Regions from separate parts of the Halomonas sp. XH26 genome, predicted to be linked through region 3. Evidence: predicted binding sites of a transcription regulator. Region 3 holds the regulator's gene; each other region holds the start of a gene.
The links. The regulator FNR, encoded in region 3, switches genes on or off when oxygen is low (the NO sensors DNR and NnrR bind a similar motif). The targets are predictions, from matches to a motif close to TTGATNTANATCAA.
Positions count from the first base shown of each region.

Region 1 (8,112 bases), 530 kb from region 3:
CGCGATGGCGCTAGCGTTGCGGTAGTCCAGGCATAGATCGAACAGTACCAGAGCATCGAGCCCTTCATTGACCGCACGTTCAGCGGCGCAACGACCGTCGCTGAGGGCCAGTACTAGGTCGCCTAGGTATAGGCGAGGGGAGCCGTCTTGCTGTAGCGATTCACGGTACACCACGTTGAGACCAGCTTTTTGAGCGCGTTCCAGCAGTGGCGCGAGAGTGCTGTTGGCACCCTGTACGACAAGTGCTGGTAGCTCCGTATTTGCTGGTTCGGCAAAGGTAGGCTGTGGCTTAGCAGCGCTTTCAGCGTAGTCAAAGAAGCCCTTGCCAGACTTACGTCCCAGGCGCCCGGCTTCCACCAACGCTTGCTGTACTAAGGAGGGCTCGAAACGGGTATCGCCGTAGTAAGCGTCAAACACCGAGCGGGTCACCGCGTAGTTAACGTCATGACCGATCAGATCCATCAGCTCGAAAGGCCCCATGCGGAACCCACCAGCTTGACGCAGCAATGCATCGATAGTGGCGGCATCGCTGGCACCTTCCTGCAGCAGGCGTAGGCCTTCGGCATAAAATGGCCGTGCCACGCGATTAACAATGAACCCAGGAGTGGAGCTGGCGTGCACCGCGACCTTGCCCCAGGCAACGGCGGTGTCATAAAGGGTGTCGGCAACCTCGGTGGTGGTGGCTAGGCCAGACACCACTTCCACCAGTTTCATGATCGGTGCGGGGTTAAAGAAGTGCAGCCCCGCCATGCGCTCAGGACGCTCAAGATTCGCAGCAATAGAAGTGATCGACAGTGACGAAGTGTTGCTGGCGAGCAAGGTGTCCGGCGAACACAAAGCTTCTAGCTGGGCGAACACCTGACGTTTGATCTCAAGGTTTTCGACAATAGCTTCGATAACCAAATGACTGTCGGCCAAGGCATCGATAGCATCGGCAGGCTGTAGGCGAGCAATAATGTTATCCACGTCCCCTTGGATCATCTTACCCTTGGCAACACGCTTTTCCAGCTGACGGCGAATGTTATCGATGCCTGCTTTGGCGGCACCCGGCTGGTTGTCGTGCAGAATGACCGAGTGGCCAGCCTGGGCGGCAACCTGAGCAATACCGGCGCCCATGGCACCTGCGCCAATCACACCAATAACGGCAGACGTGGGAAGGGCTGGCATATCACTCTCCCTTGAAGGTGGGGCGACGTTTCTCGATAAAAGCGCTGACGCCTTCGCGGTAATCTTCCGTGCGTCCGGCAAGGCGCTGCAGGTCGCGTTCCAGGTCGAGCTGCTCGTTGAAACTGTTATCGCTGCTGGCGTGCAGGGCACGTTTGATAAGCGCCAAGCCGCGCGTTGGTTGAGTGGCCAAGTGGCGAGCCATGTTCATGGCTTCTTCCTGAAGCGCCTCATCATCGACGCAGCGCCAGATCATGCCCCACTGTTCGGCAGTCTCGGCGGGCAGCTTGTCGCCAAGCATGGCTAGACCCTTGGCACGCGCCATACCCACCAGATTAGGCAGTGTCCAGGTGCCGCCAGAGTCGGGAATTAATCCAATCTTGCAGAAGGCCTGAATGAAGCTTGCCGAACGAGCAGCCAATACGATGTCGCAGGCCAGGGCGATGTTGGCACCGGCTCCTGCCGCCACACCATTCACCGCACAAATGGTTGGGAACGGCATGTCTTTAAGAGCGCGCAACATAGGGTTGTAGCGTTTTTCAAGCGACTCGCCGAGGTCGGGGGCTTGTTCGCCGGGCGCAACGCTGCGGTCGGAAAGATCCTGACCAGCGCAGAAGCCGCGGCCGTTACCGGTCAATAACAAAGCGCGAACGCTTGAGTCCTGGCGCACGGCTTTTAGCGCCTTGCGCATCTCGGCATGCATCTCTGTATTGAAGCTGTTCAGGCTGTCGGGGCGGTTTAGCGTAATACAGGCAACGCCATCTTCCACGGTGTACAGCAGGGGCGCTTGGCTCATGGGTAATATCCTTGTGTCAGTGCCCTTGAAAAGTGGCAGGTCGTTTTTCTTGGAAGGCGCGAATGCCCTCTTCGCGGTCGGCGGTGCCCGCCAATAAGGTGAACGCATGGCGTTCAAAGCGCAGGCCAGTGGCTAGGTCGGTATCCATCGCCTTGTGTAACGACTCCCTTGCTAAGCGCACGGCCAGCGGTGCCTTGGCGGCAATGCGCGTTGCAATGGCCATGGCGCGCTCAAGGGTTAATTCGGGCTGGGTAATCTCGCTAATCAGGCCTGCTTCAAGGGCGCGGCGAGCAGAAATTGGCTCGCCAGTTAGCACCATTTGGGTAGCCAGTGATTTACCCACCGCTCTAAGCAGACGCTGGGTACCACCAGCACCGGGCATGATGCCCAGATTGATTTCAGGCTGGCCGAACAGGGCACTTTCACCGGCAATAATGATGTCGGCATGCATTGCTAGCTCACAGCCACCGCCCAAGGCGTAGCCGTTAACGGCAGCAATGATTGGTTTGCGGAAACGCGTAATGGTGGCCCAGTGGTGCTGGCGAGGATCTTCCAGCATGCCGACTAGGTCACGTTCAGCCATTTCATTAATATCCGCACCGGCGGCGAATGCTTTCGCACTTCCGGTGATCACCACGGCGCGAACGTTGTCGTCACTATCGGCGCTGTTCAGGGTGTCGGCGAGTTCGCCAAGCAGCTGGGTATTCAGCGCATTCAGTGCTTCAGGGCGATTCAGCGTGATGCATAAAACGCCTTCCAGGGGCGGAGTTATTTTTAGAGTAGTGGGCATTGTTACCTCAGTTCGGCCTGTGGCGCACAGGATGAATATCTGCCGAGTATAGGTTTATTTTGATACACATCAATATTGTTTGACTGTTTTTAGTGTGTCACTTGTTGGTGTTTTTGATAATTTATGTCTTGTTAACAATGACTTGTATGTATTTATAGCGAGTAAGTGATAGTTATTAGACCATGGTATGAAAGGTGGAAAGTTGGCCCGAAAAGTGATCTTTAGCCCGTATATATCGAGTTTATTGATCGTGGTGGGCTAATTCTTAAGCAAGCGGTGCCAGGGAAAGCGTTTGATGTTTTGTTACGGGAAAGATAGTCTTTGTTCTTATAACGTATCAAGAAAATAAGTGAGTGCAGGAGCGCCCCATGACGCAATCAGCGCAGCAGATGTTTGACCTTCACCGTGACATTCTTGACCAGGCTGTCGGCGCCATCTCTAGCCGTAATTTTTGGACGCCCTACCCAGAAAGTATGCGCAAATACCCCGAAGATGCCGTTAAAGCGGCACCATCGAGATTTGAGTCACTGCTTAATCAACCATTTACGCTGAATAGTGTTGGCAGCACTCACCACGTGGGCGGCGAAGTCTCACCTTATGGTTTTGAACTCGGCATTACTTATAACCAGCCAAGCCCCGACGAGCTGATAGTGGCCATGCAAGTAGCAATGCGTGACTGGCGAGATGCTGGGGCGCAAGCGCGCGTGGGGGTGTGTTTGGAAGTCCTGTCGCGCCTTAATGCCATGAGCCCGGAGATCGCCCAGGCGGTGATGCATACTAGTGGTCAGGGGCCGTTGATGGCGTTTCAGGCAGGTGGGCCGCATGCTCAGGATCGCGGCCTTGAAGCCGTGGCCTATGCTTGGCAAGCGATGGCGCAGATTCCTGCTACCGCACAGTGGGTTAAGCCCCAGGGCAAGCATGATCCCATTGTCATGGATAAGCGTTTTCACATCGTGCCACGTGGCATCTCGTTGGTGGTGGCCTGCTCTACTTTTCCCACCTGGAATACTTATCCTGGCTTGTTTGCCAGTCTGGCGACGGGCAACCCCGTCATTCTTAAGCCGCATCCTGGCGCTATTTTGCCTGTGGCGATGACCGCACGGGTTGTTCAACAGGTACTGGAGGAAGCGGGCTTTGACCCTTGTCTGGTTAGCTTGGTACCCGACACTGTCGATGCGCCGCTGACGAAAACGCTGGCGCTTGACCCTGCGGTAAAGCTGATCGATTTCACTGGCTCCAATACCTTTGGCGATTGGCTAATAGATAACGCCACTCAGGCTCAGGTGTTTGCTGAGAAAGCCGGTGTCAACACGGTCATTATCGACAGCGTGGATAACCTTAAAGCGGTCACGGCGAATCTTGCCTTCTCGCTGAGCCTTTATTCCGGGCAGATGTGCACGACCCCTCAGGCTATTTATGTACCCAAAAACGGTATTGAAACAGCGGATGGCCATTTGAGTTTTGACGACGTGGCGGCAGCGCTTGCGAAAGCTGTACAGGCATTTCTGAGTGACAATGACCGCGCCTGCACGGTGTTAGGTGCCCTGCAGTCAGTAGACACGCAAGCACGGATTGATGCGTGCCGTGGCTTGGGCGAAATAGTCCTGGATAGCGAGTCACGAAAACACGCCCAATACTCTGACGCCCGCATTCACACGCCGCTTATCCTCAAGGTAGATGCAGCACAGAAGGCTACCTATGGTGAGGAACGCTTCGGCCCCATCAGCTTTGTTATCGCGACTGAGAACACCGCGCATAGCATTGAACTGGCCCGTGACGTGATCCGGGAAAAGGGCGCGATAACCCTAGGTGGCTATACGACTGATGAGGCAGTGGCCGAGCAGTTCGAAGAGCTGGCGATGGAAGTGGCGACGCCGCTTTCGTTGAACCTGGATGGGGGGATATTCGTCAACCAGTCGGCTGCTTTCAGTGACTTTCACGCCACAGGCGGTAATCTGGCAGCTAATGCCTCGCTATGTAATCAAGCCTTTGTTGCCAGTCGCTTTGTGGTGGTGCAAAGCCGTCGCCACGGCCAACCGAACTAACGGAGAACGTGATGCCTTACTATCGACTTGAAGGGGTGACGCCAGTGGTGCACCCGACCGCTTATGTCCACCCGACCGCAGTGCTCATCGGGGATGTGATTGTTGGCCCCAATTGTTACGTTGGCCCCGGCGCGGTGATGCGCGGTGACTTCGGCCGACTGGTGCTGGAAGAGGGTGCGAACCTGCAGGATACCTGCGTCATGCACGGCTTTCCGGGCTGTGTCACTAAGGTTGAGAAAGATGGCCATATCGGCCACGGCGCGGTTTTGCATGGCTGCGTGGTTGGGCGTGATGCCATGGTCGGCATGAACGCTGTAGTGATGGATGGTGCTCACATAGCGGAGCGCTCTATTGTTGCGGCAGCAGCATTCGTCAAGGCAGGCTTCGAGTGTGAGCCACAGTCGCTGGTGATGGGGGCTCCTGCAAAGGTTAAACGCCCGCTGAGTGATGAGGAGTTTGCTTGGAAGCAGCAGGGTACTCAAGAGTATCAGCGTTTAGTGACCCGTTGCCGTGACAGCTTGGAACCTTGTGAACCGCTGGCAGAGCTCGATGCTGACCGGCCAACCTTGCTAGCCGGTGATACACAACCTAAGCAGCAGAGCATAGCGTAGCAAGGCGATACTTATAGTATGGCTCGCTACCACCGCGCCCCCTGGCGAGCCATCCCCCACCCAACCACAGGTTGGTAGCCTCAAGTGGTCTTTGTAGTCGCCCCATCCCCCCCCTTTCCTTCCTGAGCGCCAAGTCTCAAACCTGAGTCGACCGAAACTCCAGGTGCCGTCACGGTCAATGATGATCAAATTTGAAGAGGCAAAGTGTTTCAAGTCCATACGCAACTGTTGCAAGTTGGGGCACCGATTGCTGCCGGTTGATTGAAAATCTAAAAAAACTCAGATAAGTAAATAACTTTAACTACATGAATAAAAAGAAATAGTTGATAGTCGGCGCGGTCAATGCAAGTTGAATGGTACTGGCACACACCTTCTATGTTCGTCCGCGAAGAGAACCGCAGGTGAACATAACGACAACAATAATGCGTGGAGAACCCTCCGTGATGAGACATGCACTTCCTACAGGGCTCTGTAGCCTAGCCCTGCTGCTGCCTACCGGCGCCGTCTTGGCCTCTGCTGGCAGCGAGGCTATCGACAGGCACTGTTCAGCCTGCCATCAGGCCCAAAGTGGCCCCCAGAGCTGGAGTCGCATTAGTGCGCAGCGTAAGACCCCGGAAGGCTGGGACATGACGATCGCGCGCATGCAGACCATGCACGGCCTGGAGCTGCCCCAGGAGGCTCGCCGGGATATCGTCAAGTTCCTCGCTGATACCCGCGGCCTAGCGCCCGAGGAGAGCGCGTCTCAGCGTGAACTGATCGAGCGACGCCTCAACCGTATCGAGTCCTTTGATCATCCTAGCTATCAGGAAATGTGTGCCCGCTGTCATACTGGCGGCCGCGCCCAACTACAGCGCCGTCCCCAGGAAGAGTGGGAGAGACTGGTGCACTTCCATGTGGGCCAGTTCCAGACCACTGAGTACCAGTCCATGGCACGGGATCGTGACTGGTTCGATCTCGCCCTGAACGAGATCGCTCCCTGGCTGGCCGAGTCTCAAAGTCTCGAAAATGAAGCTTGGGAGTCATGGCAGCAGGCCGAACAGACCTCTCCTGAGGGTGACTGGCAGCTCTGGGGGCACTGGCCCGGAGAAGGCGACTTTTATGCCGACGTTACTATTAACACCGATGAAGGCGAGGATGCCTACTCCCTTAGCCTGGACGGCGCTTTCACCAGTGGTCGTCCGCTCAGTGGCGAAGGCCAGGCCATCGTTTATACCGGCTATGAGTGGCGCGCCAACCTGAACCTCAACGGTCGTGATCTCAAGCAGGTACTGGATCTCTCCGGTGCGCATCCCAGCGGGCGCATCTTCGATGATCATGACGATGCTTTTGGAATGATGGTGGAAATGGTGCCTCACGAAGCGGCCGAGTCTGCGGTGTTAGCCAGCCTGCCCGCCTCACTCAAGGCCGGTGAGCGTAGCCGGCTGGTGCTACTGGGCCACGGCCTTGGGGAAGGGGAAATCAGTCTTGGGGAGGGCGTCACCGTGCGTAAGGTGATCGAACGTAGCGACATGCGCCTGGTGCTGGACGTTGAGGCCAGCAACGATCTCACACCCGGCTGGCTGGCTATGCAGATCGGCGAGATCAGTGCCGAGAGGCTGCTGGCTGGCTATCGCACGGTAGATCGTTTGGAGGTAAGTCCAACGCTGGGAGTTGCTCGCATCGGTAACGATAAGACTCCGCCGGTGAGTGGCGTCTTCACCGCCGCCGGATATCTGGACGGGGCTGATGAGACCATCCCGCTGGGGCAGGTACCGGTACGTTGGAGCGTTTCCCCCTGGGACAAGATCGCCGAGCGCGACGAGGATGTCAGGTTTGCGGGCATACTGGACGCCGCCACAGGGATCTTCTCACCTGCCGGGGCTGGGCCCAACCCGCTGCGTCAGTACAACGCCAACAGCGTGGGCAACCTACGGGTGACCGCCAGTGTGGTAGGACAGGAGGCGATACAGGACGAAGCCCAACTGATCGTTACCGTACAACGCTGGAACAACCCGCCGCTTCGCTAGGAGATCACCATGGGAATCTTACAAGCCATACCCGAGAACCTGCATCGGATGGAAGTAGAAGGCCAGCCGTTGTGGTTTCATATCCCCACCACGAGTTTGTTCGCCCCGGACGCACTCAGCGAGGAGCTGCTGGCACTGGCCGGGCGAAAGGAGGGGCTCAATAGCCGGGCGCTGCCGGGCCATCTGATACATCAGGCCAGCGGCGACGATATCCAGGAGCGGCTGCTACAGCTTAAGGCACTGAAGCTGATCACCGATGGTGTTGTCCAGGCCTATAATCCCAGCGTAAAGGTGGAGCAGTTCCCGCTCTCTACTGTGGTGCTCAATGTCAACACTGGCTGCAACCTTAGCTGCAGTTACTGCTACAAGGAAGACCTGGATAACCCCCGGGACGGTAAGAAGATGGATCTGGCCACCGCCCAGGCCTCTATCGAGATGATGATGCGCGAAGCCCCGCAGCGGGATCGCTACAACATCGTCTTCTTTGGCGGCGAGCCGCTCAGCAACATGCCCTTGATCCGCCAGGTGGTGGACTGGGCCGAGGCGCGCATTCATGGGCTTGGTAAGGCAGTAGATTTCACGCTGACCACCAACGCCACGCTACTGAACGAGGAAAAGATCGCTTTCTTCGACGCCCATCGCTTTGGGCTCACGGTGAGCATGGACGGCCCTAAAGCGGTCCACGACAAAAACCGTATTG
Region 1 is NZ_CP071889.1:3,713,856-3,721,967, reverse strand. It holds gene paaH (3-hydroxyacyl-CoA dehydrogenase PaaH) at 1-1,167, opposite strand, end outside; gene paaG (2-(1,2-epoxy-1,2-dihydrophenyl)acetyl-CoA isomerase PaaG) at 1,169-1,960, opposite strand; gene paaF (2,3-dehydroadipyl-CoA hydratase PaaF) at 1,977-2,750, opposite strand; gene paaN (phenylacetic acid degradation protein PaaN) at 3,119-4,795, shown strand; gene paaY (phenylacetic acid degradation protein PaaY) at 4,807-5,406, shown strand; gene peaA (quinohemoprotein amine dehydrogenase subunit alpha) at 5,850-7,412, shown strand; gene peaB (quinohemoprotein amine dehydrogenase maturation protein) at 7,422-8,112, shown strand, end outside.
Region 1: paaF (2,3-dehydroadipyl-CoA hydratase PaaF) is a predicted target of FNR. The motif match lies at 2,810-2,823, and genes of this name have one in related genera.

Region 2 (8,112 bases), 1.9 Mb from region 3:
GGCACGCTTGGCCGCATCTTCACTGCGGGCGTGAACGATGGCTAACGGACGCTGGCTATCGACTCGGTCACCAATCTCGACAATATCGCTAAAACCAACGCTGTGATCGACGCTAGCATCGTTGCGCAGGCGGCCACCACCCAGCTCGACCACGCTCATACCGACGGCACGGGTGTCGATGCGCTGTACGATGCCACTCTGCTCGGGGTATACCGGCTGAATGACCGGTGCGGTGGCCAAGTAGCTATCCGAGCGTTCCATAAAGTCGGCGGGGCCGCCCAGCTCGCGCACCATCCGGGCGAAGACTTCGGCTGCCGCACCCGAGGTGAGCGCTTTTTCCAGCTTAGTTAGGGCTTCTTCACGGTTGTTGACCAGTTTGCCAGCGATCAGCATTTCCACCGCCAGTTCGCGGGTGACCTGCATAACGCGACTGTTGGCACGTTCGCCGCGCAGCAGGGCCAGGGTCTCGACAATTTCGACTGCGTTGCCAGCGCAAGGGGCCAACGGCTGGCTCATGTCGGTGAGCAGGGCCGTGGTTGGGGTGCCGGCTTGGGTTGCCACGTTGGCGATGCTTTTAGCTAGCTCGCGGGATTTTTCCGGCGTGGGCATAAAGGCGCCGCTGCCAACCTTAACGTCCATCACTAAGGCATCTAAACCAGAGGCCAGTTTTTTACCCAGAATAGAGGCGGTAATCAGTGGAATGGACTCCACGGTGGCGGTCACATCACGCACGCCGTAAATGCGTTTATCGGCGGGGGCTAGATTGCCGGTTTGGCCGATAATCGCTACACCGGTGGATTTCACCACACTGCTAAAGCGTTCCGGCGCTGGGTAGGGATCGTAACCGGGGATTGACTCCAGCTTGTCCAGCGTGCCGCCGGTGTGGCCAAGGCCACGGCCGGAAATCATCGGCACAAAGGCGCCGCAAGCGGCGACCCAGGGGCCGAGCACCAACGACACTAAATCACCAACGCCGCCGGTAGAGTGTTTATCGACAATCGGGCCGGGTAGGTTGAGGGAGTCCCACTGCATGACATGGCCCGAGTCGCGGGTCGCCGTGGTCAGGGCGACGACTTCTTCACGGCTCATGCCGTTTAAGAACACCGCCATGGTGAAGGCGCCAATCTGGGCGTCGCTGATGCGATCATCGGCAATGCCCTGTACGAAGGCTTTGATCTCTTCCGCGGGTAGCGGCTGACTATCGCGCTTCAGGCGAATCAGTTCCTGGGGCAGGAGAGCGTGATGAGAAGCGGTAGATGACATTTAGTAGCCTCCGTTAGTAGTGGCGAGCGGTGCGGTTTGTGGGGCGCCGCTTAGCGTATTCAATAAATTACCCAGCAGGCTGGAGGCACCAAACCGGAAGTGCTCAGGCGTTACCCACTGCGCGCCCATAATGTTCGTAGCAAGTGCTAGATACTCGGCGGCTTCTTCAGTGGTGCGCACGCCACCGGCGGCTTTAAACCCGACATCTTCACCGCTGGCTTTAATCGCGTTGAGCATGATCTCAGCGGCTTCCAGTGTGGCGTTTGTTTCGACCTTGCCTGTCGATGTTTTAATAAAGTCAGCACCGCCTTCAATCGCCAGTTCACTGGCACGCTTGATAAGCGCGGGATCTTTGAGCACGCCCGATTCAATGATGACTTTTAAGCGTGCTTGACCAGCGCAAGCGGCTTTACACATTTCGACTAGCTCTAGGCCGATTGCTTCATCGCCTGCCATCAATGCGCGGTAGGGGAAGACCACATCGACTTCATCGGCACCGGAAGCGACAGCGTCGCGGGTTTCACGGGCAGCGCCCATGACGTCGTCACCACCGTCAGGAAAGTTGGTAACCGTGGCAATTTTAACGTGGTCATTGAGCTTGTGAGCGGTTAGTGCCCGCTGCGCGGTAACCACAAATTGCGGATAAACGCATACCGCTGCTGGGTTGCCAAAGGGTGTTTTAAGTTGCTGGCAGAGCGCTTCAATCGTGCTATCGGTGTCGCTGTCGTTCAGGCTCGTTAGATCCATGAGGGTGAGTGCTTGACGGGCAGCTTGGGTAAGTTGGGCTTGAGTGTGCTGAGAGGAGGCAGTCGCAGTCATGGAATTCTCGTAAATTAATAAAAGACAAAACGGGCCCTGCGTGAAAACAGCAGCGCCCGTTGCAAAGTGTCGTGCTCGCTGCGTTAAGCCGTGGCGCTACTCAACGCAATAAAGAAGCCTGCAATTGAGGCCGACATTAGGTTAGAGAGTGTACCGGCCAATACGGCCTTCACGCCAAAACGGGCAATCTCTTTACGGCGTGTAGGGGCAATGCTGCCTAAGCCGCCTAGCAAAATAGCAATGGATGACAGGTTGGCAAAGCCACATAACGCAAAGGAAAGAATCGCCATGGTGTGTGGAGTCATCATTTGACCCGTGGCGGCCACCACCTGTTCTCCATCAATGTAGGGAGCCAAGTTGATAAAGGCCACAAACTCATTCACCACCAGTTTTTGACCGATAAACGAACCCGCCAGGGTGGCTTCTTCCCAAGGGACGCCAAGTAAGAAGGCAAGCGGTGAAAATAGCCAGCCGAGAATCAGTTCAAGGCTGAGCGATTCAAAGCCAAACCAACCGCCAATGCCGCCTAGAATACCGTTAATCAGGGCAATAAGTGCAATAAACGCGAGCAGCATGGCACCGACGTTGGCGGCAAGTTTCATGCCTGACGTAGCGCCCGCTGCTGCTGCATCCAATACGTTGGCGGGTTTGTCTTCCTGCTCTTTAAGCTCTTCTTCTACTTTAGAAACGCTGTCGCTATCGGTCGCGTCTTGAGTTTCAGGCATGATTAATTTGGCGAACAGTAGGCCACCCGGTGCCGCCATAAACGAAGCGGCGACCAAGTATTCCATCGGAATACCCAAGGCGGCGTAGCCCGCCAGTACCGAACCAGCCACCGATGCCAGGCCACCACACATCACTGCAAATAGCTGAGAAGGCGTCATGCGAGCGATAAACGGACGTACCACCAGCGGCGCTTCGGTTTGGCCAACAAAGATATTTGCCGTGGCAGAAAGCGATTCGGTGCGAGAAGTGCCGAGTGCTTTTTGCAGCGCGCCGCCTAAAATCCGAATGACCCACTGCATAATGCCTATGTAGTAAAGTACCGCGATGAGTGACGAAAAAAAGATAATCACTGGCAGTACTTTTATGGCAAAAACAAAGCCGACGTTATCGACATCGGCTAAGCCGCCAAACAGAAAGCCAATGCCGTCATTGGCGTAGACCAGTACTTGGCTAACGCCGGACGAAATGGCTTGCAGGACTGCTTGGCCAAAGGGCACATAAAGTACAAATGCACCAATACCCGCCTGGATGGCAAACGCGCCAAGCACGGTGCGCAGCCGAATTGATTTACGGTCGTAAGAGAAGATAAGTGCGATGGTTACCAGCGTAACCATGCCTACCAAGCTCATGATGAGAGTCATGTGGGTACCTTCCGAGCGTGTGAAGTGAAGCGATTACAGTAAGTTTAATTTTACTGAGTAAATCATCGCATTTTGGTAAGCGTTCGGGGTACCCAGCTTATTATCTGAGTAGCGATACTGCACGCCGGTGGTAATCAGCTCAGAAGGATGCCACCACAAGCTAAGCGCGCCGTTGGTGCCCACGCTGCCCGCTTTACCGCCCACGTAGTTTTGTTCCAGGTACTCGTCGTCACGGCCAAAGGTTTGTTCATGCCAGTTAGTGACACTGAAGTTCTGGTTGAGTGCTGAGAAGTCATAACCTGCTACCCAACCCGCCATAAAGCCGTTCATGCCAGTGTAGCCGTCGCTCTGTACACGTGCTGCGCCAATAAACGGTTTGAACCATAGGCCGTTGTCGAACGTCGTGCGGTAGCCAAGGCCGAGAATTTGATCCTGCTCGCGAGCGTTGAAACCATAATCGCGGAAGTCGTACAGGTGCGCGTAGATCGATAGCGGGCTGTCGCCTAAATAAATATGCGAAGTGATTTTGCCTGCGGTACGAAAGTTGTCTTTACCACCGCTTGATTCGTCAAACTGGTCGTTGGTTGGGTTCTCGAAATCGAAGAAACCGTAGAATTCGCCCCAGCTGTAACCTACGCCGCCTTCGATTTCGACAAACGTGAAGTCGCTTTTTGCTGCGTTACTAGCGGTACGCGCTTCAGTACCGTTAGACCAATCCAAGTAGTTCACCGAAACGTTGGCAAACGACCAAAGGGGCGTCGTTGGTGACGCGGGGGTGTCGTTTGCTAACGCTGGCGTTACCAGCGCAGAGCTAGCCAGTAAAACGCCAGCGCCAAGCGTGACGAAAGAAGAGCGAGAAGGGTTTTGAGCAGTCATGGAAGCCTCAACAGGGTTGTTATGAGTCGTGTGGGCTGGCGTTGATGTTAAAATTATAACATTGAGTGTTATTTTTTTAACGTTGATTTGCAAGTATTACCCCATCAACGCTCTGTATATGTGATATGACTCTCAAATAGTCGAAGAGCAGCGTCTGACAGTGGAAATATAATGAGGGCTGGCTCAGCATAGGCCTTGGATACCCACTAACCGCTGATAACAAATAACGCCTGAACTTGGGATTAAAGGAGAGGTTTGCCATGAATGACCGAAGCGCTCAGCGTTTGGCAATGTTGCAAGAAGCGCTTGCCAGCGGGGGGACATTGCATCTGCGCGATGCTGCTGAGCTGTGCGGTGTTTCTGAAATGACGATCCGTCGGGACGTTACTACGCAGCCTTCGGCGATTAGCTTGTTGGGCGGTCGCTTGGTCATGGCAAACTATCCTGGCGTAACGCCGGTGTATGACTTGACTGAGCAACAGGCGAGCCATTATCAGATTAAGCACCGCCTCTGTCAGCGAGTTGCCAGCTTTATCGAAGACGGCGATACGCTATTCATTGACTGCGGTTCAACACTGATTCCTTTACTTAGTCAGTTAAGCCATTTCCGCGAGCTGACTGTGGTGACGTATGCCCTTAACGTGGCTAACTCAGTGGCCGCGTTGCCTAATGTGCGGTTAGTGCTGCTAGGGGGGCTGTTTTATGCCTCGTCACAATCGTTTGGTAGTGATGGTATGCGTGCTGCGATTGAGCGTTTAGGCATTAATAAAGCACTGATCTCTGCCGCAGGAGTGGACTGCGAACGTGGGGTTAGTTGTTTCCATTTTCATGAGGTGGCGCCAAAACAGGCTGCCATTGCGACGGCTATGCAGCGCCTGTTGATTGTTGATGCCAGCAAATTTGGCTTAGTGCGCCCAGCCTATTTTGCCGCGTTATCCGATTTCGATATTGTCGTGACCGACGATGAGCATGCACCGAAAGTACAAGATTGCCTTCCTCATGCATCACCCAGTGTGACAGTCGCTTAACATATTTTTGAGCATTCAGGGTGCGGCAAAGCGCCTCTTTCTGATTGATCCAGATCAATAGAAAATACTTTAGTCTTAGTTTATGCGCGCTTGGCGTGTGCTGGCTATGACTCGCTGCCAATCCCTTCGGTAGCGCATATTTTTCCCGGAGCAACGCATACGTACCTCACTGTTCTGGGAAAAGTATGGGGTGTTAGTTAGCGAGCTATTTAGCTGGCTATTCAGCTGGTCAAATAGCGCGCTGTTTTGGACAACTCTCTGACGAGATCACACCATGCAACGACATACCCTCTGGCGCAGGCGAGGCACATTCGTGCTCGTCATGTTGTGCCTGTTGTTAACGGGCTGCAGTTCTGCATTGTTGGATCCCAAAGGGCAGATTGGCGTTGAGCAACGCTCGCTAATACTGACCTCATTTGGGCTGATGCTAATTGTAGTTATTCCGGTGATAGTGATGACGCTGCTGTTTGGTTGGCGTTATCGGCGCAGCAATCGCAATGTTGCTAAATACCTACCCGACTGGGCGCACTCTAATGCGATTGAAGTCGCGGTATGGACAGTGCCCTGTTTAATCATCGCTGTCTTAGCGTTTCTTACCTGGAAAACCTCTCATAGTTTAGATCCCCATAAGCCCATCGAAAGCGATACCGCTGCAATGGAAATTCAAGTGGTAGCGCTGGACTGGAAATGGCTGTTCATTTACCCCGAACAAGGCATTGCCAGTGTCAACGAGCTTGCCTTTCCTGTGGATACGCCGGTGCGTTTTCGAGTCAGCTCTGGCTCGGTGATGAATGCGTTCTTTATTCCGCGCTTAGGCAGCCAAATTTATGCCATGGCGGGTATGGATAACGATGTTCATCTAATTGCAGACGACGTCGGCGTTTATCCAGGCCGTTCCACTAATTACAGCGGTGCGGGCTTCTCAGGAATGACTTTCGATGCTCACGTTACCACCCCTGAAGACTTTGAGACGTGGGTTGAAAACGTGCGGGCTGCCAATGAAACCCTGTCCTATCCCGAACGCTATAGCGATTTAGCCAAACCGAGTGAATACCACCCGGTCGAGTACTTCTCTGAGGTGTCTCCGGCGCTCTATACGTCGATTCTGACCAGCTTTCATACCGGTGGCAGCGGGCACGGTGGTCATGGCGACCATGCTAATCACATTGAAGATGTCAGTGATACTGACGATAGCCACGGCGAGTCTGGCGAGCTAGAAAGCGCAGGCGCTACCCATCATCAGGCCGCGTTTGGCCACGTTACCAATCAGCATGCTAGTGAGGATCACGCGATGAGCGGCCATCCCACAAGCGTTGAAGCGGGGGGTTAAGCATGTTTGGAAAACTGACGTTAGAGTCGATTCCGTATCACGAACCGATCATCATGATCGTTGCCGCCATGATGGCGATTGGCGGTGCTGCGCTTATTGGCGCATTAACCTATTACCGAAAGTGGGGCTGGCTGTGGAGCGAGTGGTTTACCTCCGTTGACCACAAAAAGCTCGGTATTATGTATTTTGTGGTTGCCTTGGTGATGCTGCTTCGCGGCTTTGCCGATGCCATTATGATGCGTACCCAGTTGGCTATGGCTGCTGGCGGGGCCGCGGGTTACCTCCCTCCTGAACACTATGATCAGATCTTTACCGCCCATGGCGTGATTATGATCTTTTTCGTTGCGATGCCCATGGTCATCGGCTTGATGAATCTGGTGGTGCCGCTGCAAATTGGCGCCCGCGACGTTGCTTTTCCTTTCCTGAATAACCTGAGTTTTTGGCTGTTCGCGGTGTCCGCGATTCTGGTTAATATTTCCCTGGTAGTAGGAGAGTTCGCCAAAACGGGTTGGCTCGCTTACGCGCCGCTTTCGGGGATAGAGTTTAGCCCTGGTGTGGGGGTCGATTATTGGATATGGGCGTTACAAATATCCGGCATAGGTACGACGCTCACCGGGATTAATTTCTTTGTCACGATCCTGAAAATGCGCACCAAAGGCATGACTATGTTTCGCATGCCTATTTTTACTTGGACATCGCTTTGTGCCAACGTCCTGATTATTGCCTCTTTCCCGATTCTTACCGCGACTATCGCGCTGTTAACCCTAGACCGCTACTTCGGCATGCACTTCTTCACCAATGATTTTGGCGGCAACATGATGATGTACGTCAACCTCATCTGGGCCTGGGGCCATCCGGAAGTGTACATCCTGATCCTGCCAGCCTTTGGCGTGTTCTCTGAAGTGATCGCGACCTTCGCCCGCAAGCGTTTGTTTGGTTACACCACCATGGTATGGGCCACAGTGGCGATCACGCTGCTGTCGTTTATTGTCTGGTTGCACCACTTCTTCACCATGGGGGCTGGCGCTAACGTCAACGCCTTCTTCGGCATTATGACGATGATTATTGCCATTCCTACCGGGGTGAAAGTATTCAACTGGCTGTTCACTATCTTCCGCGGCAGCCTGGAGCTGACCTCGCCGGTGCTATGGACCTTAGGCTTTATTATTACTTTCACCTTAGGCGGTATGACCGGCGTGATGCTGGCGCTACCCGCGGCCAACTTTGTGCTGCATAACAGCCTGTTCGTGATTGCCCACTTCCACAACGTGATTATTGGTGGCGTGGTGTTTGGCATGATGGCAGGCTTAACGTACTGGTTCCCCAAAGCATTCGGTTTCACGCTTAGCGAGAAGTGGGGCAAGCGTTCATTCTGGTGTTGGTTTATTGGCTTCTATGTCGCCTTTATGCCGCTCTATGTGTTGAGCTT
Region 2 is NZ_CP071889.1:991,850-999,961, forward strand. It holds gene deoA (thymidine phosphorylase) at 1-1,263, opposite strand, end outside; gene deoC (deoxyribose-phosphate aldolase) at 1,264-2,082, opposite strand; gene J4377_RS04570 (NupC/NupG family nucleoside CNT transporter) at 2,166-3,449, opposite strand; gene J4377_RS04575 (outer membrane protein OmpK) at 3,483-4,325, opposite strand; gene J4377_RS04580 (DeoR/GlpR family DNA-binding transcription regulator) at 4,586-5,353, shown strand; gene cyoA (ubiquinol oxidase subunit II) at 5,628-6,683, shown strand; gene cyoB (cytochrome o ubiquinol oxidase subunit I) at 6,686-8,112, shown strand, end outside.
Region 2: cyoA (ubiquinol oxidase subunit II) is a predicted target of FNR. The motif match lies at 5,398-5,411, and genes of this name have one in related genera.

Region 3 (8,112 bases):
CAAGCCCGGCAAATACAGCGGCAACAAGATGCCAAATCATAAAATATCCTTTCTAAATGACATCGGGCTCCCCTAAGGAAGCCCGATGAGAAGTATCGATTCCGAATCTAATGGCAGTGTGCCAAAGAGGAGGAGCCGATTATGACTTAGTGGTCGACCGCGACACCAGCACCTTTCGGGTAGCGAACGCTTTCTACCAGGTCTTGAATCTCCTGCGGAGGCTCTTCCGTTGCGCTAGAGACAGCAAACGCAGTTGCAAAGTTGATCATCGCGCCTATTGCACCGAAGGAGAGCGGTGAAATGCCCAGGATCCAGTTGTCTGGCGTGTTAGCCAGCATGTTGGTGCCGGGGACGAAGAACCAGCCGAGATAGGTGAAGATATAGAGCAGGGTGCAGATCAGACCTGCAAGCATGCCGCAAATCGCGCCTTTGCTGTTCATGCGCTTGGAGAAAATGCCCATCATCAGCGCTGGGAACAGTGAGGCACCCGCGATACCAAAGGCAAGTGCAACCGTCTGTGCTGCGAACCCGGGTGGGTTAAGCCCGAGGTAGGTAGCCAGAAGAATTGCGCCGCCCATTGAGATGCGTGCTGCCAGCATTTCACCCTTTTCAGAGATTTTCGGATTGATCATTGTTTTGATCAAGTCATGACTAATGGCTGACGAGATAGCCAATAGTAGGCCAGCCGCTGTTGAGAGAGCCGCAGCAATACCGCCTGCTGCAATCAGGCCGATAACCCAACCCGGTAGGTTAGCAATTTCTGGGTTTGCTAATACGAGAATGTCGTTATTAACGGTTAGCTCGTTACCTTCCCAGCCACGATCAGAATAGTCGGTAGCATCATTGTACATTTGGATGCGGCCGTCATTGTTGAGATCGTTGAAGGCGATAAGCCCAGTTTCTTCCCACGTGCGCACCCACTCAGGACGATCTTCATAGAGAATCGGATTGCGGGCGGCTTCTTCGTAATTCTCTACTTGTCCTGCCATCTCGGGATAGACGGTGGTAGCCAAGTTTAGACGCGCCATGGAACCAACCGCAGGAGCGGTGAGGTACAGCAGTGCAATGAATACAAGTGCCCAACCAGCGGACCAGCGCGCATCAGCAACTTTCGGCACAGTGAAAAAGCGAATAATGACGTGGGGTAAACCAGCAGTACCCACCATTAGCGACAGAGTAAACAGCACCATGTTCAGCTTATTATCGACGTCGGCGGTATAGTCGCGGAAACCAAGTGCATTGACCACTTCATCCAGCTTGGTCAGTAGCGGAATACCAGACTCCGTATGAGTACTGAACATACCGAACATCGGAATCGGGTTGCCGGTTAGTTGCATGGCAATGAACACCGCCGGAATAGTATAGGCGATGATAAGCACTACGTACTGAGCGACCTGCGTGTAGGTAATACCTTTCATGCCGCCAAAAACGGCATACAGGAACACAATCAGCGCTGCGATCCAGATACCCCAGGTGTTGCTCACTTCCAAGAAGCGCGAGAAAGCAACGCCAGCACCGGTCATTTGACCGATAACGTAAGTAACAGAGGCAACGATTAAACACACAATCGCGACGAAGCGCGCAGTGTTGCTGTAGAAACGGTCACCAATAAAGTCGGGCACTGTAAACTTGCCAAACTTACGGAGGTAAGGCGCTAGCAGCATTGCCAGGATAACGTAACCACCTGTCCAGCCCATCAAGAAGGTGGAGTTAGCGTATCCGCCAGACGCTAGCAGACCGGCCATTGAAATAAACGATGCAGCTGACATCCAGTCAGCGGCAGTCGCCATACCGTTGGTGATAGGGTGAACGCCGCCACCGGCAACGTAGAAGTCTTTGGTCGACCCGGCTCGTGCCCATATCGCAATCCCGATATAGAGCGCAAACGACGCGCCGACAAACAATAGGTTAATGGCAAACTGGCTCATACTGGCTTACTCCCCAAGGCCGAATTTTGCATCGAGTTTGTTCATTCTCCAGGCATAGAAGAAGATCAGTACGATGAAGGTGAGGATGGAGCCCTGTTGAGCGAACCAAAAGCCCAAGTCAGTCCCACCAACGGGAATGCCCGCTAGCAGCGGACGAAAGAGAATGGCACATCCATAAGAAACGAACGCCCAAACGGCCAAGCATCCAAAGATTAATCGGACGTTGGCTTTCCAGTATTCAGCAGCGTTGGATTTGTCATCTGCCATTGTGGTGCTCTCCAGTTGTGATTTTTAGGGTTGGAAAGTTAACTCAGGATAGCGTGTGATCCATTAGGGCAATCCTTCATAGAAAACCGCTCTTTTAGTTGTCTGCGATGATTTAGTGCGATTAGACGCATATCACCTTGTTGGTTAAGTTGCTCTGCTGGTTAATGGTTTGGCAAGGTTTTCTTCAGTGCCTTGATAAGTGTTTAACAAGTGCCACGTGAACATCCTGTATAGCCCGTTGTTAATAGTGGGCAATAATTGCAAAAAATAAATCCCAGACTTTGGTATCAATGAGCTTTCAGTACGTATTGTGATGTTTATTATTGAAAATAAATACTTGTTTTTGAAGTTTTTTTAGCTTTGCTATCTGGGTGATAGGACGATGGTCTATGGGTCGCTTAAAAGCAATGTTTGCTACTTTTAATAGGTGGTATATTAAGTGGCCAAGTTTGCTAGTTCGTGTCGCTACTTTGGTCGCTAAACAAACGTCTTTACGACGTTAGCGGTATAGCAAAAGGTATAATAAAGGCGCTGGTTAAAAAGCAATCAAACCTTAAGCCATTGTGTTCTTCATCGCGATTAACTGGGGTCACTCATGATTGACGTTGATCTTTCCCAATTGCCCTTCACATTAATTGATGATGAAGGGCGTGACCACGTTCGTCGTGGTATGGACATCGCCTATTTTGATCGTGATGAAATTATTATCGAGATGGGGCAAGCGGGTGAATCGGTATTTTTGATTCACAAGGGCGAAGTTGCTGAACTAGATCCTACTTTGCCAGCGTCCAGTGCACGGATTGGGCACTACACGGCTGGTGATCTGTTTGGTGCCATTAGTATTCTGAACGGTAAAAGCCGCTATCGCTTCCAGGCTGAGCAAGAATGCTTGTGCTATGTGATGCCGAAGGCGCTATTTATAAAACTATGCCGTCATCATCCTGACTTCGAAAATTTCTTCAAACAGTCGCTATCTCACAAAGCGCGGTTAATGACTGAAAAGCGTGCCGAAGGCGGCGTGACCATGGCCGGTTTTATGTTGGCTAAAGTCAGCGAATGTATGCGTGAACCTCTTATCATGGATGCATCGACAGATATTGCCAGCGCGGTGCGTCAGCTCAACGATAGTCATGCAGATAGCTTGCTAGTCAAAACCCAGGGCGAGTTTGGCATTGTCACTAAAACCGATTTGCTCAATGGTGTCGTGCTGAATAACTATGAACATACAGCGCCCGTTGAGGATGTGGCCCATTTCTCGTTGGTGACCGTTACCCCCCATCAATACTTATTTGAAGCGCTCGTGCTGATGACGCGGCATAAAGTAACGCGGGTAGTGGTTATGGAACAGGGCGCCCTGAAAGGGGTGGTGGAGCTAACGGATGTCCTTAGCTATTTTTCGAGCCGTAGCTATGTCGTTAGTCTGCAGGTAGAACAGGCGAATAGCTTAGAAGCATTGGCGGCTGCCAGTCAACGCACGCCAGAATTGGTGAATGCGCTTATGGCGCAAGGGGTCAAGCTACGTTTTGCCATGGACCTACTGGCCGCGTTGAATGGCCGAATTATCAATAAAGCGTGGTCATTTGTTATTCCTGAGCAGTATCACTCCCAAAGTTGCCTAATGGTGATGGGGAGCGAAGGGCGCGGTGAACAAATTCTTAAAACAGATCAAGATAATGGCCTGATTTTAGCCGATGACAGCCAATGGCCTTCGCTTGCCGAAGACATGAATGTGCTTACCCAAACGCTGATTCAGCTCGGCTACCCACCATGCCCAGGTAATATCATGGTGTCTAATCCTGAATGGGTTGGCACTGTGTCGCAATGGAAAAACAACATTGCTAAATGGGTGAGTGCAAGAGATGGCGACAGCCTAATGAAGCTGGCGATTTTGCTGGATGCCCATGGTGTGGCTGGTAATCCGCAATTGCTAGACAGCGTGCGTGCAGAGCTGTTTGAACGCTGCTCACGGGATGAGCTATTGCTGTCTTACTTTGCGCGTGCTGCGCTGCGTTTCTCAACACCGCTAACGCTATTTGGCTCCTTAAAAAAGCCTCAGCATGGGATCGATATTAAAAAAGGCGGTATTTTCCCTATTGTTCATGGGGTGCGCACAATGGCCCTCGAGCGACGCATTAATGCCACTTCCACCTTAGATCGCCTGGACGCTTTAGCAGAAGATGGTCGTCTTGATCGCCGTTTTGCTGACGACCTGGGCGAGGCGCTGGCGCTGTTTACCGAACTACGTTTAAAGCAGCAGTTGCAGACAGCAGAAGCGTCGACTCAGCAGCGTAGTAACCGTGTTGTGGTGCAAGAACTCTCGTCCCTTGAGCGTGACCTGTTGCGTGAGGCGCTGCATATCGTAAAAGATTTTAAGCAGCGGCTCTCCCATCGTTATCATTTGGAGTATTCGTGAGCGGAATGCGCTTGTTAGACCGGCATATGTCACTGCTCAGTGGCTCGCTGCGTACATTAATGCAGCGCGAAAGCGACCGTCGACGTTGGGCAGATTCCCCCTACGCATGGCTGTTTCAGCCCTACATGGGGGAAGAAATGGTGGCGCTTGCCTGCCAGGTTAGCCCAGGCCAAGCGCCGGTGGTCAGCGTCGCTGCTGTTGTCTTAAGCCCAGGGAGAGTGCAGACCAGCCGAGCCTGGGTGGCTACCCTGGCAGAAGAGCAAGACAACAACGCCCCTGCATTGCGGCGACATCATCAGCTGTATGCGACGGACACGGTGCTGGCGCCTAACGCTGAGCATCTTGGGGCGCTAGCTGAATTCATCGGTAATCGGCCGCTAATTGGTTGGCAGTTAGGCCGCTCGGTGGAACACCTAAATCTTTTGTTTAAAGCCGGGTTGGGATTTGGTTTGCCCAATGCCCAGGTCGATGTTGGAAAGCTACACTATCGTCAGCTGCGTCGCTTACATCCACAGTGTGAGACGAGCGGCCGCCTAACCGAAGCGCTCGCTCGTTGGCAAATACCCGCTCTTCAATGGATGGGAGTGCTGGGGGATGCAACCGCAAGCGCGCTTTTATATCTGCGTTTGCAGCGCGAGATCGCCCAGCAGGGGTAGTCGTTACTACCCTCACGGGATGAATCCACGGGTTTATCTTGGGTGGACGTGGTGAGTCTTGTTAGAATGCCCGCTGCTTCTTCTACCATCGGCAGTGCCTACACCATGCTACAACCTGACTATTTTGACCCCGCAGCGCCTGATACTGTTTCTATTGACAGCCCTGCTGTTAATAGCGCACAGACACCATCCGAGCATCACGCCGCTAAACAAAAGCGTGAATTTAATAAGCTACAAAAGCGCTTACGGCGAGAGGTTGGTAACGCCATCATTGATTATCAAATGATTGGTGAAGGTGACAAGGTGATGGTGTGCCTGTCTGGCGGCAAAGATAGCTATACGATGCTGGAGATACTGCTTAACCTGCAGCGCAACGCGCCGGTTAACTTCTCTCTGGTCGCTGTCAATATGGATCAAAAACAGCCAGGCTTCCCGGAGCATGTGCTGCCCCAGTACCTAGATGAAGTGGGTGTCGAATACCACATTCTAGAGCGTGACACCTACTCGGTGGTGAAAGAGAAAACCCCAGAAGGAAAAACGACCTGCGCGCTCTGCTCACGACTAAGACGTGGCTCGCTCTATGGGTTTGCCGAGGAAATTGGGGCAACGAAAATTGCCCTAGGGCATCATCGTGAAGATATTTTAGAAACGTTATTTCTTAACATGTTCTTTGGTGGCACTTTGAAAGCAATGCCTCCCAAACTTTTATCTGACGATGGCAAGAATATTGTCATTCGCCCCCTTGCCTACTGCAAAGAGGCTGATATTGCAGAGTTTTCTCGGCTAATGGAATTCCCCATTATTCCCTGCAACTTATGTGGCTCTCAGCCCAATCTCCAGCGTCAAGTTGTCAAAGATATGTTGGCTGAGTGGGATAAAAAACATCCAGGACGCCTAGAAAGCATGTTTAAAGCGGTGACCAATGTAGCGCCTTCCCAGCTAGCAGACCGCCGTTTATTTGACTTTGCTGGCCTTGAAGCCAAACAAGCGGCGTTGATGGAAGGGCGTATTCAGGCGCTTAGCGTGGACTAGCCGACTGTTCTTCCTCTTCAGCTAGCGTGATGAGGCGCCGCATATCTAAAATATTAACCTCCCGCCCTGAAACAGCCACCACCTCTTGCTGTTGAAAGCGGCTAAGAATACGGCTGACCGTTTCTACCGCCAAGCCTAAGTAATTGCCAATGTCGGCGCGGGACATGGAGAGTCTGAAGCTATAAGGCGAGTATCCACGTCGACGAAAACGGTCTGAAAGGGTGACTAAAAAGCTGGCTAGTCGCTGATCGGCCGTTTTGCGCGATAGCAAGCGCATCATACGCCGGTCATCTCGCAATTCTTTGCTCATGCTCCGATAAAGCTGGCCACGTAGTTCGGGCAGTTCTTCGGAAAGCAGGTCCAAGCGGTCAAATGGGATTTCACACACCGTAGTGGTTTCCAGTGCAATGACGCTACCGGGGTAGTGCTCTTCGTCAATTCCATCTAATCCTACTAGTTCGCTGGGAAGGTAGAAATTTGTCAGCTGATCATTGCCGTTCCCTTCGCTGGTCACCTGTTTCAGGCTGCCTGAGCGGACGGCATACACACTGGTGAAGTGATCACCCTGGCGAAACAGGGGCTCGCCTTTTTTGAGCGGTGCGCGGCGGCGAATGATGGCATCAAACTGGCTCATGTCCTCAAGCTCTAAGGCGAGCGGTAGACACAACGAGCTTAGGCTACAGGTCTGACAGCGCGCCTCTTGCAGCAGTGAGCGTCGTTGGCTGGCGGGGTGTGGCATATCATTCTCCCTTTCTCGTTAGCCATCATAGGCCCAGAGGCAAGACGTCTCAAGAAGCTTATACAATCTTAGAGTAGCGCTGAGTAGGCTGATCAGCTAGGCGAGCATCAAAGGCCATCGCCAAATGGCGAATCAGCAGCCGTCCAGTGGGGGTGGCGCTAATAACTTGCTGATGGCGAGTGATTAAGCCGTCTTGCTCAGCTGTCTTCAATTGCTCAATTGCGGTGGAGAAATAGTCATTAGCATCGATGTGCCAACGCTTTCCAACTGCCGCTAGATCAATGTGCATGTCGCACATTAGCCGTTCAATCACGTCTCTTCGTATTAGGTCGTCCTTATTTAACCTTAATCCTTTGACGGTTGCCAGCTTACCTTGATCTAAGGCTGCTTCATATTGGTCAAGCTGAGTCGGGTTTTGTGCGTAAACGTCGTCAACCCGTGATATAGCGGATACGCCTAAGCCAACTAAATCGCACTGTGCATGGCTAGAGTAGCCCTGGAAATTGCGTTGTAAGGTGCCGTTGCGCTGTGCAATCGCCAGGCTATCGTCAGGTCGTGCAAAGTGATCCATGCCAATATGCACATAGCCTGCGTTAGTCAGCATTTCTATGGTGGTATGCAAAATAGCCAGCTTTTCATCAGCGCTGGGGAGGTCCGTTTCGTTAATGCGTCGTTGTGGCGCAAAGCGGGTGGGCATGTGCGCATAATTAAATACGGACAGCCGTGCAGGGTTGAGTTCGATGACTTGACTTAGCGTCTCAGCAAAGCTTTTTTCGGTTTGAAATGGCAGCCCATAAATTAAATCAAGATTGAGTGAGCGAAAACCAAGACGGTGTGCTTCTTCCATCAACGTTTCGGTGAGTACCCGGGGTTGTACTCGGTTGATGGCTTTTTGTACCTGCGGATTTAAATCCTGCACGCCAAGGCTTAGTCGATTAAAGCCGAGAGACTGTAGATGGCGCAACGTAAATACATCTGCTTCACGAGGATCTATTTCAATAGCGTAATCGCGATCGGCTGAGCTAGATAAACCAAAACGGGCATCTAGGCGGTCAATTAGGTCCCCCATCTGTGCCA
Region 3 is NZ_CP071889.1:3,183,077-3,191,188, reverse strand. It holds gene J4377_RS14665 (hypothetical protein) at 1-40, opposite strand, end outside; gene J4377_RS14660 (sodium:solute symporter family protein) at 147-1,928, opposite strand; gene J4377_RS14655 (DUF4212 domain-containing protein) at 1,935-2,195, opposite strand; gene J4377_RS14650 (putative nucleotidyltransferase substrate binding domain-containing protein) at 2,791-4,608, shown strand; gene J4377_RS14645 (DNA polymerase III subunit epsilon) at 4,614-5,264, shown strand; gene ttcA (tRNA 2-thiocytidine(32) synthetase TtcA) at 5,331-6,296, shown strand; gene fnr (fumarate/nitrate reduction transcriptional regulator Fnr) at 6,283-7,035, opposite strand; gene hemN (oxygen-independent coproporphyrinogen III oxidase) at 7,094-8,112, opposite strand, start outside.

Region 4 (8,112 bases), 430 kb from region 3:
GCGTATTTAGGAGCGCTGTTGCCCGGTATGAATGGCGTGGTTGGCGCGCTGCTGGCATTGTTGGCGATCTTTATTCCTGGCTTTTTGCTGTTGGTGGGGGTGTTGCCCTTTTGGAATCATTTTCGCCGTTGGCAGAGCGCTCAGGCGTTGATGCGCGGGGCTAACGCGGCAGTGGTGGGTATTTTAGGCGCGGCGCTGTATCAGCCGGTATGGACCAGCGCGATTATTGGGCCTTATGAATTTGTTCTGGCGCTGACGGGTTTTTTACTGCTGACCGTCTGGAAACTACCGGCGTGGATTGTGGTGATCGTAATCGCCTTGGGTGGGGTAGTGATCACGCTGTAGTGTCACTACCCCAACCGGTTTAAATGCGGCTTACTCTCACCGGTAGGCCTTGGCGCACGCTGGCGCCGCTAATCGGTTCAAGCCACGTGCCGCCTACCTCCCGTGTAGGGTCTTGAAAGCCCAGGTCGTTGATGTTGATACCTGCGCGCATCCAGGGCATATCTGGCTGGGATTGACCGTCAATGATGTGTGGCGTGGCACCTAAATCTTTGTGCCCGTAGCCGTGTTCAATACCCAATGCACCGGGCACAACGCTTTCGCTAACCAGCGCAAGCCCCACCACGCTTCCGCCTGGGCTTTCAATGCGGATGGTGTCGCCATGCTGGATGCCGAAGCGCTCGGCATCTTGGCGGTGCATTTGCACCGGGTTATACGGCTTGATCATTCTTAGCCGCTCGTTACCAATGGCGTAAGAGTTCATCAGGTTGGACTTGAATGAAAACGCTAGCAGCGGCCACTCCTGCTCTGAAAATACCTCACGCATGGGTTGCTTGTTGGCGAGCTGGGGCAACTTGTGACAGGGCACGCCGCTGTTGGGAAGCCCGTTAGTGGTATCAATACTGGTGCCCACTGCTTCGTTGTAAATACACAGCGTTTTTTTCCACTGATGTTTCAGGTGTTCGCCGACAAAGTGTTCGCTTGCCTCTTCGAAACGCCCACCCCGGGCGTAAAGGTAGGCAACGCGGCCGCGCTCATCAGCTTTAAGTGTACGTTCGAGTTTGGGCAGCAGTGGGGTAATTCCGCCATGGGCAATGTCCTCGGCATTCGCTTCTGGCAGCGGTTCATCTTGAAAGGCAATATTGGCGGCCGCCCGTAGGTAATAATCTTCAGCGCGGTTGAGCGGGTGAAGATTGCCGTCTGCATCGGGAATAGCGTTGTCGCCGAAGCCCGGCAGCCCTAGCCGTTTAGCAACGGCGATAAAGAAGCTGTCCATAGAGACAGGCTCACCTTCGGCGGTTTTTTGCTGGCGGGGTTCTACCACTGGCCAGCAGGCGGTGGAGAGTTTACCCAGCGTGCCTTTCCAGGAGCCTGCAAAGCCCCATACCTCGTACATCACCGAATCAGGCACAATGTAGTCGGCATAGCGGTTGGTTTCGTTGATAAACCCATCGATTGCAACAAATAGCCCTAACCGTTTGGGGTCTTTCAGCTTATCGACAATTACCCCTTTCAGGCCCGCTTGGCCATAAATTGGGTTAGCCATACAGCCAATCACCGCTTTGATCGGATAGGGGTAGCCATCCAGCGCGGAAGGTAAATGCTCGGTAAGCGTTGGCGGTGCCAAAGAGCGCCAGGGGGCTTTCGCGGGATAGGGATTTTCGCCTGTCGCGACTTTGCGCTGGTACTCCGATGATTTCTCATAGGGGAAACGTGAGCGAGAGAGGAATACGCCTTGGGGCCCACGTTTGCCAGGGAAGTTGGCGAGGTCGTAGCGGGGGCCTTCGCCGGTGCCGCTGTAGGTGCCGCCGCCCACTGCACTGCCACCTTTCATATTGTAGTTGCCAGCCAGCAGGTTAAGCATTTGCACGCCAAAGGCGGCGTAAAAGCCATTGCCTGACATCATGCCACCGTGGCAGTTAACGGCGGCTTTTCTGCCATGGCTAGCATAACGTTGGGCAAGCTCGATAATCGTTGCCTTGGGAATACCGCAATGTTCAGCGTACGTTTCTAGGTCGTACTCATTGGCGGATTCACGCAGTAGCGCAAGGCTGGTTTTGACGGTGACGGTGGTGCCGTCGGCAAGCTCCACTGGGCGTTCGGCAAACAGGTCGGCGGTCATTACCTCTTCGCTTAGTGCAAGGTCGCCCCCTGACACCACGACGGGTAGGTCGGCATCGCTACCTGGCTCGGCAAAACCAAGGTCGCTGGCGCGCAAAAAGTAGCCTCGGCGCGGGTGCTCGAAGGTATCAATCACTAAATGGGTGGCATTGGAGTGGGTGGTTTCGCCCGCTGCATCGGCGGCGGCTTGACCGGGTAATTCAAGAAATTCCTGCGCATAGCCGTCGTTATCCAGTAGCCACTGAATAAGCGCCATGGCAAAGGCGCTATCGGTGCCAGGGCGGATCGGTACCCAGCGGTTGTTGTCCGCGGCATGGGAAGTAGCAGCATTAAGCGCGGGGTCCACCACCACATATTCCAGCGTGCCGGCGGCGCGTGCCTGTGCAAGCAAGCGGCCCTGGCGTTTAAACGGGTTGCCTGCCTGGCTGGGCGCGCAGCCGATATACATGATAAAGCGTGCGTTCTGTATATCTGGCTTTACGTGAGCGTTAGTGACAATGTTGTTCATCACTGCCCCAGAACCCATGCGGAACGCTAGGCCACAGTAAGCGCCATGGTGGCCATAGTTGCGGGTCGCAAAAGCGTTCAAGGTGAAGCGTTTAAGTAAATCCGAGCGCCCGTAGTCGGTGGCTTCCATGACCATCAGTTGATTAGCCTTGGGGCCGTACTCAGGGTTGTCGGGGGCAATCAGCGTGTCGTGGTCGCGAATGTCACGTAGGCCGTCTACCTGACCTTCACCGAACAGATCGCCTCCTTCGCAAATTTCCTCGATAAGTTGCTCAAACGATATTTTTTGCCACTCGCGACTGCCTCGTTCACCGACCCGTTTAAGGCAGTGATCAATACGGAACGGGTTGGTGATCTGGCTCATCATTGCGTTGCCACGGGCACATGCGGTAGAGCGGTTAACTTGCCCTTGTTCTTGGTAAGCACTCACGCTGCGTAATGCATCTGCCACCGATGTGCGCATTGGCAAATGGTCATCGGCAGAAAGTGGATGATAGGGGTTGCCAGCTACTCGCAGCACTTCGCCGCGAGTGTCATCGACCCGCACGCGCACACCGCACTGGGTGGTGCAGCCGTAGCAAATAGTGAAAGCGACCCGTTGATCGGGGGTGAGCTTTAGTTCGCCGGTCGCTAAATCGACACGATATTCAGGCGTTAGCGAATTGCCATGAATATTATGCTGCGGTTTTTCACCTGCGCTGCCGGTAATGCCTTTGGCCATTTTAGCCAACGGGTCGGCGTAGCCCACGGCAAAGGTAGCAGCACCACCAGCGGCAGCTGCACCTTTTAGAAAGCGACGGCGTGAGGGATCTTGAGCAGACTTAGCCATGACTAGGCGCTCCTTTGTTAGCAGTGAGTGGGGCGCGAGATGCAGCTTGGTCGTTGCCTGGTAGCTGACTGCCTTGTTGGGCCTGTCGCCATGGAATAAATAGCTCGATCAGTAAAATGGCCGCCAGCCACAGCCCGAAAGTGCCGACAATGCCTAAGATGCCGGAAGAGCCAGCAGGGATACCGTAGTGATGGAAACCTGCGCTGTTACGGGCTACATGTTGAACATCCATCAGCACTACCCAACGGAACATCCAGCCCATGTGGATAGCCACCAGGCCTAGCAACCATGCCCAGGCAAACAGTTCTGGTTGGCGTTGAGCCGAACGCGTTAACAGAAATACCACGCTGGCAAATAGCGCAACGCCGGTAAGGCCACCCCAAAGTGCGGTACTGCGCCAAGAGGGGCTGAAACGGACAGATTCCAATGCCGCCGCCACTGAGCCAACGTGGGCATTCAAGCCATCTAACAACCAACTGAGCGCGATAAGCCCCGCTAGCGCACAGAAGGCTAGCAGGACATAGAGCATCTGCCGGGTGGCGTCGGGCGCGCAGATTCTGCTTACGCGGTTGAGGACCAGTATTAACCCAGCGGCGGCAATAAATCCGCTCGCTACCAGCATGGGCGGTAGCCAAATTGTGTTCCATAAGGGGCGAGCTTTGACGATAGCTAACTCCGCTCCGGTGTAGAGCATAATGCCGCTTGAGAGCATCAGCGCGGCCAACCCCACCAGGGCAACCAGTGCTTTGGGTGTTGCACCACTGCCCATGCTCAGCCACTTGGCGATCAACCCGCTGAACCCCGCTGCCTGTTGCCGAGCTTGCAGTGCGGGACGCCAAGCCAGCCAGGCGAAGCCTAAAACGCTGATCAGATACAGCGGCAGTACCACACTGCCAATCGACATCCACGAATGCGTATTGGCGTAGGCGTAGAAATGCCAAAAGCGCAGTGGCTGGTGTAGATCTGCCAATAAGGCCACCGGTGCGACTAACGTTGTGCTGACGCAGGCGATGAGCGCTAGACGTGCTGTAGGCAACCAGGATTGCTTGCCAAACACTAGTGCGGGCGCCGCCAGCCAAAGGCTTGCATAGGAGACCGCGATCATAAAAAAGTACTGAACTGCCCAGGGATACCAGGCGATGTCATAGCGTGGGGCGAGTAGTTCAATGGTGGAATTCATAGCCCATCTCCTGGCCGTGGGGGTCGAGCACTTCAAGCGCCACGGGTTCTGCCACGGGGCGCGTGGTGAAGCGCTCATCCATGCCGAGGTAGAACACCTGTGGGAACGTATTTTTTTCTGGCTGAAGCACCATGAGTGCGTCGCGGTGCTCGTTGATCAGACGGCTGATTTGGCTGTCTGGATTGCGCATATCGCCAATAATGCGGGCGCCGCCCACGCAGCTTTCAACGCAGGCAGGCAGTAGCCCTGCTTCTAAACGGTGAGCACAGAAGGTGCATTTGTCGGCAGTTTGAGTGCGCTCATTAATAAAGCGGGCATCGTAGGGGCAGGCATTGACGCAGTAAGCACAGCCGACACAGCGGTCGCTATCTACGACAACGATGCCATCTTGCTGTTGATAGGTCGCCTCAACGGGACAAACCGGCACACAGGGTGGATTTTCGCAGTGGTTGCATAGCCGCGGCAGCATAAACGTCGCCAGTTCACCACTTTCTTGGTGGTGCACTTCGTACTGAGAGACGGTGGTTCGAAATTGGCCAAGCGGTGCAGCATTCTCGATATGACACGACACCGTGCAGGCCTGGCAGCCGATGCATTGGCGAAGGTCGATTAGCATGCCGTAGCGTTTGCTAGGGTCGCCCTCGCGGCGGTCAGGCTGCTGATTAATGCCTGCTTGGGCAAGGCTGGCTGGGGCAAGGCTGGATAGCGGGACTAGCGCAGCGCCCGCGCTTAGTCGGGCCAACTGGCCTAGCAACGACCGACGTACGGCGTCCATAACGCCTCCTTAGCTGATAAAGATGTCGCTGATAGAAACAAGCCGTTGTTTCACAGCGAATGATCTGGATACGCTAAGGTTACGCCTTTGGTATTATAAAAAGTTGATACGTGTCAATGAGTTAGTGATGGTTTCTTAATGCTCCCTTAATCTTGAAACGCTAATTGGCTGTTTTAAAACAAAAACAGGCCTGCCCAGCGGGCAAGCCTGTTAGCAAACAAAAGGGATGAATGATTACGTTAGGTAGCAACTATTGCTATGGCGTCTCCAGCTCTAACGTGCGACGCAAGACATTGAGTTCATCAACATCTAGGTGCTCTAGCCTTCCGGCGAGCAGGTCGCTGATCTTTTGTACTGGAAGCCCAGCCCGGCGGGCTATTTCGCGGCTTCCCAGATCTGATACGGCGATCAGGCGGGTAATGATACGCATGAGGCGCGTACGTTTTTCTAAATCCCTGACATCGAGGTCAGGGCTGCTTCGCGGAGGATCTAGCGTTTCTGCGTGAGCAGTTGAGTATGCCGTACTCATGGGACTCCATCAGTCTGAAATGACAAACACACAATGCCGCCAAGTCGCGCGCATTTCAATGCTACTTTGATTAAAAATTCGATCTATTTACAAACGCGCTCTAAGCGACTAGCTCTGGTAGACTATGCGCCTTCTAATTTCCTGGTGAGCCGCTTGCGGCACACGGCACATTAAACGCTTGATTGCTTTAGTAGGCCCTTTGGCCGAGGAGTTTTTGCATGTCAAACAGCGCACCCAAAGTGGGCGTGATCATGGGGTCAAAATCTGATTGGCCCGTCATGGAACACGCGGTGGCGATGTTAGAGCGGCTGGGCGTCCCTTATGAGACTCGCGTCGTCTCCGCTCATCGTACCCCTGACTTGTTGTTTGATTATGCTAAAAGCGCCGCTGAACGTGGCCTGCAAGTAATTGTAGCAGGAGCGGGCGGTGCCGCCCATTTGCCCGGCATGGTGGCTTCCCAAACGGCGTTGCCGGTTCTGGGCGTGCCAGTAGAATCCAAAGCGCTTAAAGGCTTGGATTCATTGCTTTCAATTGCGCAGATGCCTGGTGGAATCGCTGTTGGCACACTGGCGATTGGTAAAGCAGGGGCGACCAATGCAGGCCTGTTGGCAGCACAGATTGTCGGTTTGCAAGACACCACCGTGCGTGAAGCGGTCGAGGCTTTCCGCGCTGAGCAAACTCAAATGGTGCTGGATAACCCAGACCCTCGCCCCGATGCGGAAGCGAAATAAGGAATCCCGGCCATGAATTCTGGTATCTCAAAGAACATCGGTGTGCTAGGTGCAGGCCAGCTTGGTCGCATGCTGGCATTGGCTGGCTACCCGCTAGGTAATCGCTTCACCTTTTTAGACACGACCGGCAACCCGAGTGCGGGCATTGGCGACGTGGTTATCGATCCCAACAACCAGCATTTGGCAGAATTTCTCGATAAGGTCGATGTAGTAACCTATGAATTTGAGCATCTGCCCGTAGCGCTGGTTGAGCAAATTGAGCAGCACAAGCCCGTTTACCCAGGAAGCCGCGCAATTGCGGTGTGCCAAAACCGTGTTGAAGAGAAAGCCTTATTCGACCGCTTAGGTATTCCTACACCGGCTTACCGCGTCGTTGAGAGTGCCGAACAGCTTGAAGCGGCAGCGAATGAATTGGGCTGCCCGGTGGTCGCCAAGTCAGTGACAGAGGGGTATGACGGTAAAGGGCAGGCGGTGCTGAAAGCGCCAGAGCAAGCTGAAGCGGCCTGGAAGAGCATTGGTCACCGTCAGCTGATCGTTGAAGCGTTTGTCGATTTTGTACGGGAAGTCTCGATGATTGCCGTGCGCGGTCGTGATGGGGATGTGGTGTTTTATCCCATGGCGGAAAATCAGCATGTAGACGGCATTTTGCGCTATTCCGTTGCGCCGCTACCGGATTTGGCTGCCAGCGTTCAAGAGACAGCCGACAGCTACATTCGCATGCTGTTAGATGAGCTTGATTATGTTGGCGTGATGGCGTTGGAACTGTTCCAAACGCGGGATGGTAGCCTGTTGGCTAACGAGATGGCTCCACGCGTGCATAATTCTGGCCACTGGACCATGGACGGTGCGGTCACTAGCCAGTTTGAAAACCATCTACGCGCTGTGCAAGGCCTACCGCTCGGCAGCACCCAAGCTATTGCGCCTACTTGCATGGTGAACGTCATTGGCCAGGAAGGTGACAATGCCGCGATGTTGGCGATTGGCAATACTCACCTGCATCGCTATGACAAAGAAGAGCGTGCAGGGCGTAAGCTGGCGCATGTCAATGTCGTCGCTGACACGCATGCCGAGCTGCTTGAAAAAGTGCGTGCTTGCCAGGCATTACTACCTGATGCACCACCGGTGGCGTGGAGTTTCGAACGCTCACTGTAAAGTTGATGGATTATCACTACGAAGCCGCCTGATTAGGGCGGCTTCGTTGTTGATTACCCCGCCAGTTGGCCGCTAAGCAATAGCCACAGCGCAATTAAAGCAAAGTGTCCTGGATACCAAGCAAGCCATAGACGGCGTGGCATGGCCAGGGCTACGGGTGGTACGCGTTGGGCAACGCCTGCTGCCAGCATCAATACCACCACGCAAGTGCCAACGGTAAACGACTTTGCCATGTCTGAAGCATTCATTTGACCAGCTATCCAAAGTGCGGGAAACGCGGCTAAA
Region 4 is NZ_CP071889.1:2,749,673-2,757,784, reverse strand. It holds gene chrA (chromate efflux transporter) at 1-345, shown strand, start outside; gene J4377_RS12600 (molybdopterin dinucleotide binding domain-containing protein) at 365-3,460, opposite strand; gene nrfD (NrfD/PsrC family molybdoenzyme membrane anchor subunit) at 3,453-4,640, opposite strand; gene dsrO (sulfate reduction electron transfer complex DsrMKJOP subunit DsrO) at 4,624-5,415, opposite strand; gene J4377_RS12585 (XRE family transcriptional regulator) at 5,672-5,944, opposite strand; gene purE (5-(carboxyamino)imidazole ribonucleotide mutase) at 6,163-6,675, shown strand; gene J4377_RS12575 (5-(carboxyamino)imidazole ribonucleotide synthase) at 6,688-7,827, shown strand; gene J4377_RS12570 (TraX family protein) at 7,881-8,112, opposite strand, start outside.
Region 4: dsrO (sulfate reduction electron transfer complex DsrMKJOP subunit DsrO) is a predicted target of FNR. The motif match lies at 5,519-5,532, and genes of this name have one in related genera.